DNA from 3 places in the Thioalkalivibrio sp. ALJ2 genome. Region 2 is predicted to be linked to each of the others. Evidence: predicted binding sites of a transcription regulator. Region 2 holds the regulator's gene; each other region holds the start of a gene.
What was found. The regulator sigma-54, encoded in region 2, starts transcription at its own class of promoters, with help from an activator protein. The targets are predictions, from matches to a motif close to TGGCANGNTNCNTGCTT.
Positions count from the first base shown of each region.

Region 1: the regulator sigma-54 is predicted to act here: its motif matches at 1,305-1,321, upstream of glnA (glutamate--ammonia ligase).
Region 3: the regulator sigma-54 is predicted to act here: its motif matches at 1,403-1,419, upstream of F468_RS0106465 (PEP-CTERM sorting domain-containing protein).

Region 1 covers NZ_KB899554.1:156,844-160,118, forward strand. Annotated here, with positions in the region: gene F468_RS0100700 (cation diffusion facilitator family transporter) at 1-1,202, shown strand, start outside; gene glnA (glutamate--ammonia ligase) at 1,399-2,808, shown strand; gene F468_RS0100710 (lysophospholipid acyltransferase family protein) at 2,907-3,275, opposite strand, start outside.
Region 2 covers NZ_KB899554.1:585,279-588,553, reverse strand. Annotated here, with positions in the region: gene F468_RS0102745 (PTS sugar transporter subunit IIA) at 1-408, opposite strand, end outside; gene hpf (ribosome hibernation-promoting factor, HPF/YfiA family) at 413-751, opposite strand; gene F468_RS0102735 (RNA polymerase factor sigma-54) at 754-2,247, opposite strand; gene lptB (LPS export ABC transporter ATP-binding protein) at 2,306-3,034, opposite strand; gene lptA (lipopolysaccharide transport periplasmic protein LptA) at 3,085-3,275, opposite strand, start outside.
Region 3 covers NZ_KB899555.1:260,429-263,703, forward strand. Annotated here, with positions in the region: gene F468_RS0106460 (TAXI family TRAP transporter solute-binding subunit) at 1-419, opposite strand, end outside; gene F468_RS0106465 (PEP-CTERM sorting domain-containing protein) at 655-1,287, opposite strand; gene F468_RS0106470 (PEP-CTERM sorting domain-containing protein) at 1,619-2,293, opposite strand; gene glyA (serine hydroxymethyltransferase) at 2,863-3,275, shown strand, end outside.

The sequences.
Region 1 (3,275 bases), 430 kb from region 2:
ACTCCGAGGCCACGATCTCGCCCGAAAACGGCCGGCGCTACCGTGCCACGCGCCGGGTAACGGTCGTGGGCGCGGTGGTGAATGCCTTTCTTGCCCTGGCACAGCTGCTGAGCGGATGGCTGCTGAACTCGCAGGCGCTGATCGCCGACGGCGTGCACACCCTGTCGGACCTGATCACCGATGGTGTGGTGCTGTTCGCCGCTGGCAAGGCCGCGGCCTCGCCCGATCATGACCACCCCTACGGACACGGGCGTATCGAGACCCTGGCCACCGTGGTCGTCGGTGTGTTCCTCGCACTGGCCGGCCTCGGGATCGCCTGGGCCGCCGGACAGCGGCTGATGGATACCAACGCCGCGACCGCAGGGCCGGCGCCGGCCGCGCTCGCCTTTGCGGTGCTGACGCTGGTGGCCAAGGAGGGGCTCTATCAGTACACCCACCGTGTGGCGAAACGGATCGGCTCGCGGATGCTGGATGCGAACGCCTGGCATCACCGCACGGATGCGATCTCCTCGCTGTTCGTGCTGGTCGGGGTCGGGGCCGCGGTGGCGGGCTTCCCGTGGGCGGATGCCCTGGCGGCGCTGATCGTTGCCCTGTTCATCCTGCATATCGCCGGGCGCCTGATCGTGCGCAGCGCGGCCGAACTGATTGACACGGCACTGGATCCGGAGGAGGTCGCGCGCATCCACCGCACGATCATGGAAGTGCCCGGGGTGAAGGATGCGCACATGCTGCGCACGCGGCGGCATGGGAGCGACGTGGTCGCCGATGTGCATATCCAGGTCGCCCCGATGATTTCGGTTTCCGAGGGACACCGGATTGCCGATGCGGTGTACGGGGCCGTCACCCAGCGCCACGAGCGGCTGCGCGATTTTACGGTCCATGTCGATCCGGAAAACGACCAAGATCAGGCTCGAAGCTCGAACCTGCCCCTGCGTCCGGAGATCGCCGAAGCGGTGCGCGAGGCCTGGGCCGACACCCCGGAACTGGATCGCCTGGAGCAGCTTTCCATGCACTATCTGAACGGGCGCATCCACCTGACCCTGACGCTGCGCCTTGACGGGGCATGCACGCCCGCGGACCTGAACGCGCGGGGCGAGGGCCTGTCACAGTCGCTGCAGGGCCATCCGCGCCTGAAGGACCGGCTGGGTGAGGTGAAGATCCTCTATCGCCCATGCACCACTGGCGTGCAACAAAAGACTTGATGCACTACTGTGGTGCCGATGGCGCACGGATATTGTGCAGCCCGCCGCGTGGTACGGGCCTGATGAGTCCTGAACGACCGTCACAGGGCCAATCGAACGAACTGGCATGATGCCTGCATAGAACCGATTCAACGCCGGCCGGGCTCGAATCGGCGCGGCGAACCCAAAGACCAAGAGCAAACCTAAGGAGACTCCCATGTCCGCAGCCGACGTGCTGAAGCAGATCCAGGAAAAGGAAGTCCGCTTTGTCGACTTCCGTTTCACCGACTCCAAGGGCAAGGAACAGCATGTAACCGTTCCAGCCCATGACCTCGACGAAGAGTCGTTCGAGGAAGGCAAGATGTTCGACGGGTCGTCGATCTCCGGCTGGAAGGGCATCAACGAGTCCGACATGATCCTGATGCCGGATGCGGAGTCCGCGGTCATCGATCCGTTCTTCGAGGACATGACCATGAACATCCGCTGCGACGTGGTCGAGCCGGCCACCATGCAGGGCTACGACCGCTGCCCGCGCTCCCTGGCGCGCCGTGCCGAGGCCTATCTGCAGAGCACCGGCATTGCCGACACCGCGCTGTTCGGGCCGGAAAATGAATTCTTCGTGTTCGACGATGTGAAATGGGGCTCGGACCTCTCCGGCTCCTACTGCCGCGTGGACTCCTCCGAGGCCTCCTGGAATTCCGAGCGCGTCTACGAAGACGGCAACATCGGGCACCGCCCGGGCGTGAAGGGTGGCTACTTCCCAGTGCCGCCGGTCGACAGCCTGCACGACATCCGCTCGACCATGTGCGAAGTGATGACCGAGATGGGCCTGACCACCGAGGTGCACCACCACGAGGTGGCCACCGCCGGCCAGTGCGAGATCGGTGTCGGCCCCGCGACGCTGACCCAGAAGGCTGACGAGGTGCAGGTACTGAAGTACGTGGTGCAGAACGTGGCCCACATGCACGGCAAGACCGCGACCTTCATGCCCAAGCCGATCGTCGGCGACAACGGCTCCGGCATGCACGTGCACCAGTCGCTGTCCAAGGACGGCAAGAACCTGTTCTCCGGTGACCTGTACGGCGGCCTGTCCGAGACCGCGCTGTACTACATCGGCGGTATCATCAAGCACGCCCGCTCGCTGAACGCCTTCACCAACCCGTCCACCAACAGCTACAAGCGTCTGGTGCCGGGCTTCGAGGCGCCGGTGATGCTGGCCTACTCCGCGCGCAACCGCTCCGCGTCGCTGCGCATCCCGTTCGTGATGAGCCCGAAGGCCCGCCGCATCGAGCTGCGCTTCCCGGACTCCACCGCCAACCCGTATCTGGCGTTCGCCGCGATGCTGATGGCCGGCCTGGACGGCATCCAGAACAAGATCCACCCGGGCGACGCGATGGACAAGAACCTCTACGACCTGCCGCCGGAAGAGGAAAAGGGCATCCCGCAGGTCTGCCATTCGCTGGACCAGGCGCTGGAAGCCCTGAACCAGGATCGCGAATACCTGACCCAGGGTGGCGTGTTCACCGACGACATGATCGATGCCTACATCGACCTGAAGATGGAAGAAGTCACGCGCATGCGCATGACCACCCATCCGGTCGAATTCGACATGTACTACAGCCTGTAAGGCATCCGCATCCGGCCCCTCGGGGCCAGATGCACCGGCCGCCGCGACCTTCGGGTCCGGCGGCTTTTTTTGTGCTCGGAACCTGGCTCGACCGGGTGTCAGCGATAGGGGTTGGGCTGGCCCTCGGGGGCCGGGTGGAAACGCTTGTAGGCCCAGTTGTACTGCTCGGGGCAGCGCCGGACCAGGGCCTCCACATGGGCGTTGATCGCGGCAGCGGCGCGGGCGAAGTCGCGGTCGGCAACCTCCGGCCCGGCCTCGATCTCGTGATAGCGAAACCCGCGCCCCTTCGGCAGGCGCTCGGCGAACAAGAACACGACATGGTCCTCGCGCCCACGCAGCAGGCGCGGCAGCAGGGTCATGGTCAGCGCCGGGTGGCCGAAGAACGGCGCATGCGTACCCGAGGCGCCCTTCGGGCTCTGATCCGGCAGGATGCCGATGATCTCGCCGCGATCACGTGACTGCTGCAG
Region 2 (3,275 bases):
CAGCGAGGCGATATTGTCGGGCTGCGAGAGACCGCGAGCCAGCTGCGCCAGCAGGTCCAGGTGCGCGCTGGTCGCCGCCTCGGGCACCAGCAGTGCGATCAGGATGTCCACGGGTTCGTGGTCCATGGCGTCGAAGTCGACCCCCTGGTCCAGCCGCAGGACCGCGACCCGGGGGACATCGAGCTCGGCCAGACGCCCATGCGGGATGGCCACGCCATGCCCCAGACCGGTGGAGCCAAGCTTCTCGCGGGCAGACAGGGCCTCGAAGATGGCCCCGCTGGCCGGGCCGGCGGACTCCTCGCCGCCGACGGCCAGCAACTCGGCCAGGGTCTCGAGCGCCCGTTTCTGGCTGGAACACTCGGGCTCCAGCCGGATACGGGCGCGGGTGATCAGCTCGGCAATGGTCATTGCGTTAAAGGGCCTGTTCGCGGTTGCGCTGGGCACCCTCGGCGCGGTGATGGTCCTTGACCTTTTCCTTGTGCTTGATCAGCTGACGATCCACCTTGTCGATCAGGCCATCAATCGCCGCATACATATCCTCGTGACTGGCTTCGGCGTGGATGTGATTGCCGCTGACCTGGAGATTGGCCTCCGCCTTGTTGTTCAGGTTCTGGTTTTTCTCGTGGGTCAGCACCACATGCACGTCGATCACTTTGTCGAAGTGGCGTTCCAGCTTCGCGAACTTTTCGTTCACGTAGTCGCGCAGGGCGTCGGTGATATCGACGTGATGGCCGGTCAGGTTGATCTGCATGGTCAGGCTCCTTTTTGCTTGGTTCCACTGGGCATACTCGCCATCTGCCGGCGTTCGCTGGAAGACGGTATGTGCATAGCCTCGCGGTACTTGGCCACGGTGCGTCGGGCCACATTAATGCCCCGATCCGACAGGATCTGGGCCAGTTTTGCATCACTCAGTGGCTTGTTCGGGGTCTCGCCACCAATCAATTCCCGAATCATGGCACGGATCGCGGTCGCCGAGCATTCGCCGCCATCGGCTGTGCCAACATGACTGGAAAAGAAGTACTTGAACTCGAATACCCCACGCGGGGTGTGCATGTATTTCTGTGTAGTCACCCTCGAGATGGTCGATTCGTGCATCTCCAGGGTCTCGGCGATATCGCGCAGGATCAGCGGTTGCATGGCAACCTCACCATGCTCGAGAAACCCCTGCTGGCGCACGACGATGGCCTGGGCGACCCGCAGCAGGGTGTCGTTCCGGCTGTGCAGGCTCTTCAGGAACCAGCGCGCCTCCTGCAACTGATCGCGCATAAACGCGCTATCACGCGCATCGGAGACCTGCCGCACCATGCCCGCATAGAGATCGTTGATGCGAATGCGCGGCGCAATCTCCGGGTTCAAGTCCACGCGCCAGCCATCGCGGTCATGGCGGACATAGACATCCGGCACCACATATTCCGAAGTGGACTCGCTGATCTGGGCACCGGGCCGCGGATTCAGGGTGCGGATCAGGTCCAGCGCCCGCGCCAGCTCGTCCGGGTCGCGCACGCCGGACTGGCGCTGCAGGGCTCGGTAGTCCCGCTTGGCCAGGCTCTCCATGCCGTTTTCCAGGATGGCTCGAGCCGCGTCACGCGCCGGGGCATCCGGCGCCAAATGGCGCAGCTGGATCTCCAGGCACTCGCGCAGGTCCCGCGCACCGACGCCCAGCGGGTCGCACTGCTGAATCCAGTGCAGCACCGCCTCGACCTCGTCGACCCCCACGGGCTCGTCTTCGCCCTGGCTGATCATCTCCGCCAGCGCCTCGAGTTCACTGTCCAGATAGCCGTCCGGGCTGATCGCGTCGATCAGCGCCGCCCCGATCCGTTGGTCTCGTGGGGTCAGGTGGCTCAGATGCAGCTGCCAGAGCAGGTGGTCCTGCAGGCCCTCGTCCTCGCCGTCGGAGGTATTCTCCAGCGGGTCGCGGTCGTCCAGGCCGCGTGGGCTCGGGGCGGGCTCGTAGATGTCGTCCCAGCGACTGTCGGTGCTCAACTCCTCGGGGATCACGTCATCGCCAGCCGTGTCGGCCTGCATGCGATCCCCGTCGACCCGTTCGCCCCCTTCCTCCGGGCGCTCGGGCGGGGCCTCCTCGCCCTCGTCCTCCACCTGCTCGAGCATGGGGTTGCTTTCCAGCGCCTGCTGGATCTCCGCCTGCAACTCCAGCGTGGAAAGCTGCAGCAGACGGATCGCCTGTTGCAGCTGCGGGGTCATCGTCAGCGTCTGCCCCAGCTGCAGATTAAGCCCGGGCTTCAGCATCGCGGTTTGAGGTCCATGGTGACCATCAAGATCATCTTAAGGAAACACTGATCAATGTTCACAGTCGAAAGTTTTCTCCGAGATACACGCGGCGCACCTGGGGGTCGTCCAGCAGCTCCTGCGGGGTCCCGGCGCTCAGGATGCGGCCCTCACTAAGAATATAGGCCCTGTCGCAGATTCCGAGGGTCTCGCGCACGTTGTGGTCGGAAATCAGCACACCGATCCCGCGCCGGGCCAGATGCCCAATCACGGCCTGGATATCACCCACGGAAATCGGATCCACGCCGGCAAACGGTTCGTCCAGGCAGATAAAGCGCGGGTCACCGGCCAGTGCCCGCGCGATCTCGGCGCGGCGACGCTCGCCCCCGGACAGGGCAATCCCAGGGCTGTGGCGCACGGTCTCCAGCTGGAACTCCTCGATCAGGGCATCGCCGATGCGGCGTCGCTCGTGGCGGTCGAGCTCCGAGCGCAGCTCCAGCACCGCCTGCAGGTTGTCCCAAACACTCAGCCGACGGAAGATCGAGGCCTCCTGCGGCAGGTAGCCCAGCCCGGCTCGGGCCCGCGAATGAATCGGGGCCCGGGTGATGTCCCGGTCACCCAGCGTGATGCGGCCACGATTGGGCCGGATCAGGCCGACCAGGCTGTAGAAACAGGTGGTCTTGCCTGCGCCGTTCGGTCCCAGCAGGCCCACGACCTCCCCTGGTGCCAGATCGACGTCGACACGATCCAGCACCGTACGCTTGCCATAGCGCTTGGTCAGCTCGCGGCCGGTCAGATAGCCGGCCATCGGCGCAGATTCGCCACCGGCCGCGGCGGGCGCGCTGGTGTCGAGCTCGTTCATTCGTCGTCTTCGCGGGGCTGGATCCTGATACGTACACGCTCGTCATCGGCCTCGCCACGCTCGGCCTCGATCACATCCGTCTCCAGGTCGTAGACGATGCGCTTGCCGCGCGCTTCCTCGGCTGCCGTGACCACATGCGCCTGGTCGGTCAGGATCACCCGGTCCTCGTTCAGCAGGTAGTCGATGC
Region 3 (3,275 bases), on a different contig from region 2:
GCGTCGGGGCGCACCACCAGGGTGAGGGGTTCGGCATGCAGGCTGAACGCCGCCCGGAGATGGGGAGCGGGCCCGAATTCCTCGAAACGCCCGGAGCCCCGATAGGCGTGGTACTGCAGGTCCGACTGCGCGACGCCGAAGTCCATGTCGCCCGAGCGGATCATGTTGAGATTGAAGACCGAGCCGCCGGTGCTCTCCGCTGTGCAGCGCATCCCGTGCTCGTCGCGACGGGTGTTGAACAGGCGGCACAGGTGCTGGCCCGCCGGGTAATACACGCCGGTGACCCCGCCTGTGCCGATATTGATGAAGCGCGATTCGGCCTGCGCGTTGGTGCCCAGTAGCAGGCTGACCAGGGTGAGCACTGGCAGCAGGCGTTGCAGCCATCGCCGGTCGGCCCTCGGCACACTGGATCGATTCATACGCCCTCCGGGGTCATGCCGGGAACGAATCGCGGCAGTGCCGAGGATTCTAGGGAGACGCCGATCAAATAGCACGTTCGCGTTCAGGTCGACTGTGCCTGCGGGCCGGGGGCGATGGGGATCGCCTCGCCTTCGGTCATCCGCGGTCCTGTGCAGGCCCCTCTTCAATCAGGGTAAAGGACACGCCCGACAGGCGTGCCCTTGATGGCGCGGCGACGGGCCGTTGGGCGTTCGCCTAGGCCGGAAAACGGGGCCCCTGGCGTCGGTTCCGGCGAAGCATCAGCCCGAGCAGGCCGAGCCCCAGTCCCATCAGCAGCATCGTCTTCGGTTCGGGGACGGTGCCGACCTCGCCCGAACGGTAATAGACGCTGATATGCGAGATGTTGCGTGTGGCCACACCCGGATAGCTGAAGGGCGGTTGGGTGAAGGGTGAGCTGTAATCGCCATTGATCCCGGTCATCAGGAAGCCGACCAGGTTGGTGCCGCTGCCATGACTGAACACGAACAGCAGGTCTCCATAGTCCCATTCGGAATCGAGGTTCCATTGCCCGCTGTGGCGATTGCCATCAAAGCTGGCGAGGGTCGAGCTGTTCGACCCGGGGGAGGTCCAGCGGCCGTCGAATAGCCAGTCGCTGATTCCGAAGAATCCGGTGTCGCCCGCGGTATTCACAAGCCAGCTGGAGGGATCGCCGGTGGTGGAGTCGGTGGCTGCGCCATCCAGTGGCGACAAAATCTGACAGCCGAGATTGTTGGTGACCTTGTCACCGACGTTGCCGGACAGGGCAGTGCAATCGAGCAGTGCGGCCTGGGTGGCCCCGGAGAGCGACAGGGTCAACAGGAACACCGTTCCGGCCAGGAACGAGAGCAATGGCTTGCATGACATCGAGCTTACCTCCATGGGACGAAAGTCCCTCCATGGTTTCTCATGAATGCGGCTGGGGCGCGGATCGCCTGAAAGTGCCATCACTCACAAGGCGGGAATGCAGCACGCTTCGTGCCATGTTCGACGAGATGGGGGATTCGGGCGATGAAACAATCGCTTGTGAGATTTGATGTGGAGAGGCGGTCGTGGGTTACGGCCGAGATGTAAAAGAACCGGACATGTTCGGTCGAGGCGAGCGAATCACTGTGGATCAGGAGGCATGAACGAAATGATGGCGCCACATGGGCGCCATCATGCCAAGTCGAGCAGGACGTGATCAGGCCGCCATCGTGTCCCTGCGTGCTTTGCGGCGGACGGCGATACCCAGCAAGCCCAGACCCAGACCCAGTAGCAACAGTGTGTGGGGCTCCGGTACCTGCCCGTTCGGACGGTAGTAGATGCTCACGTGGGAGATGTCTTTGGGGCTTGCACCCGGGAAGTCAAACGGCGGGTCAATGAATGGCGAGAGGTAGCTGCCGTTATAGCCAGTCATCAGGAACCCGGTCAGATTGGTGCCGCGGCCATCCTTGAACAGGAACAGCAGGTCGCCGTAGACAAAGCTCGGATCCAGTGTCCAGGTCCCGCCCTGGGAGGTTCCGTCCAGCGTGACCAGGTTGAGGGTCGGATCGGCCGGATCAAACTCCAGCGGATCGCCGTTGCTGTTCGGCGGATCTTCCCAGCGGCCATCGAACTGCCAGTCACTGATGCCGAAAAAGCCCGTGCCACCGGCCGTGTTGACGATCCAGTTGGAGGGGTCGCCTCCCACAGGGTCGTTTGCATGCCCATCCAGGGGTTCGAGGATCTGGCAGCCGATGTTGGCGGTGACGCGGTTTTCAACGCCGCCATCCAGGCTGGCGCAGCTGATCAACGAAGCCTGTGCGGCGCCGGAAAGGCCCAGGCCCAGCAACAGGGCGGCACTCGCGAAATAGGGTGTAATACGTTTGGGGTTCATTCGATGCACCTTCCCTGGGAATAGCCCCCTGGGTGGCTTGCGCGGATCCGGCCCATCCGGTCCTTGTGCACTCAGGGCTATGCAGAAACGGTGCCATTCCCATATGCGCGCTAATTCATTCGAAAAAACAGACCGATAGGAGGATGCGCCTTTTGCCGGATGGCAGCGGGACTGGATGGGCGTAAAAAAGTGTGACACCGACGACTACGCCGTTCGGGTGAGTGGCGCCCGGCGGGTACGTTCTCAGTGCCGCGAGAGGGGTTTACCCGGCCAGGATTGGGTGTAAAGAAACGGGACACTAGGCCGTGCGCGCCGGAGGCCATGGCTACCCTGTCGAGCTTGCCCGGCAGCGCGCAATAGGCCGTATGTAGCTGAAAATACGGAAGGCTTTGGATTCTTGCGTTGTGCGCTACCTGGACGGTGGTCTGGCCATGGCGTGGCGGCCACCTGAAAAAAAGCCCCGCATCCCCTATCATTACGCGTCTTTGTTTCCCCCTTCCCAGGCCTGCGCCGGTGAGTCGGCGCGCCGGGAAACCGAATCCACGAAAGTAATGAAACGGGAGATCCGAATGTTTTCGATCGACATGAGTATCCACGGCTACGACGACGAACTCTGGGGCGCCATCAGCAAGGAGGCGCAGCGCCAGGAAGAGCATATCGAGCTGATCGCCTCCGAGAACTACACCAGCCCGCGCGTGATGGAGGCCCAAGGCTCCGTGCTGACCAACAAGTACGCCGAGGGCTATCCGGGCAAGCGCTACTACGGTGGCTGCGAGTATGTGGATATCGTCGAGCAGCTCGCGATCGATCGCCTCAAGCAGCTCTACGGCGCCGACTACGCGAACGTGCAGCCGCATTCCGGCTCGCAGGCCAACGCGGCCGTGTACATGGCCCTGCTGCAGCCGCATGACACCGTGCTGGGCATGAGCCTGGACGCCGGCGGTCACCTGACCCACGGCGCCAAGCCGAACTTCTCCGGCAA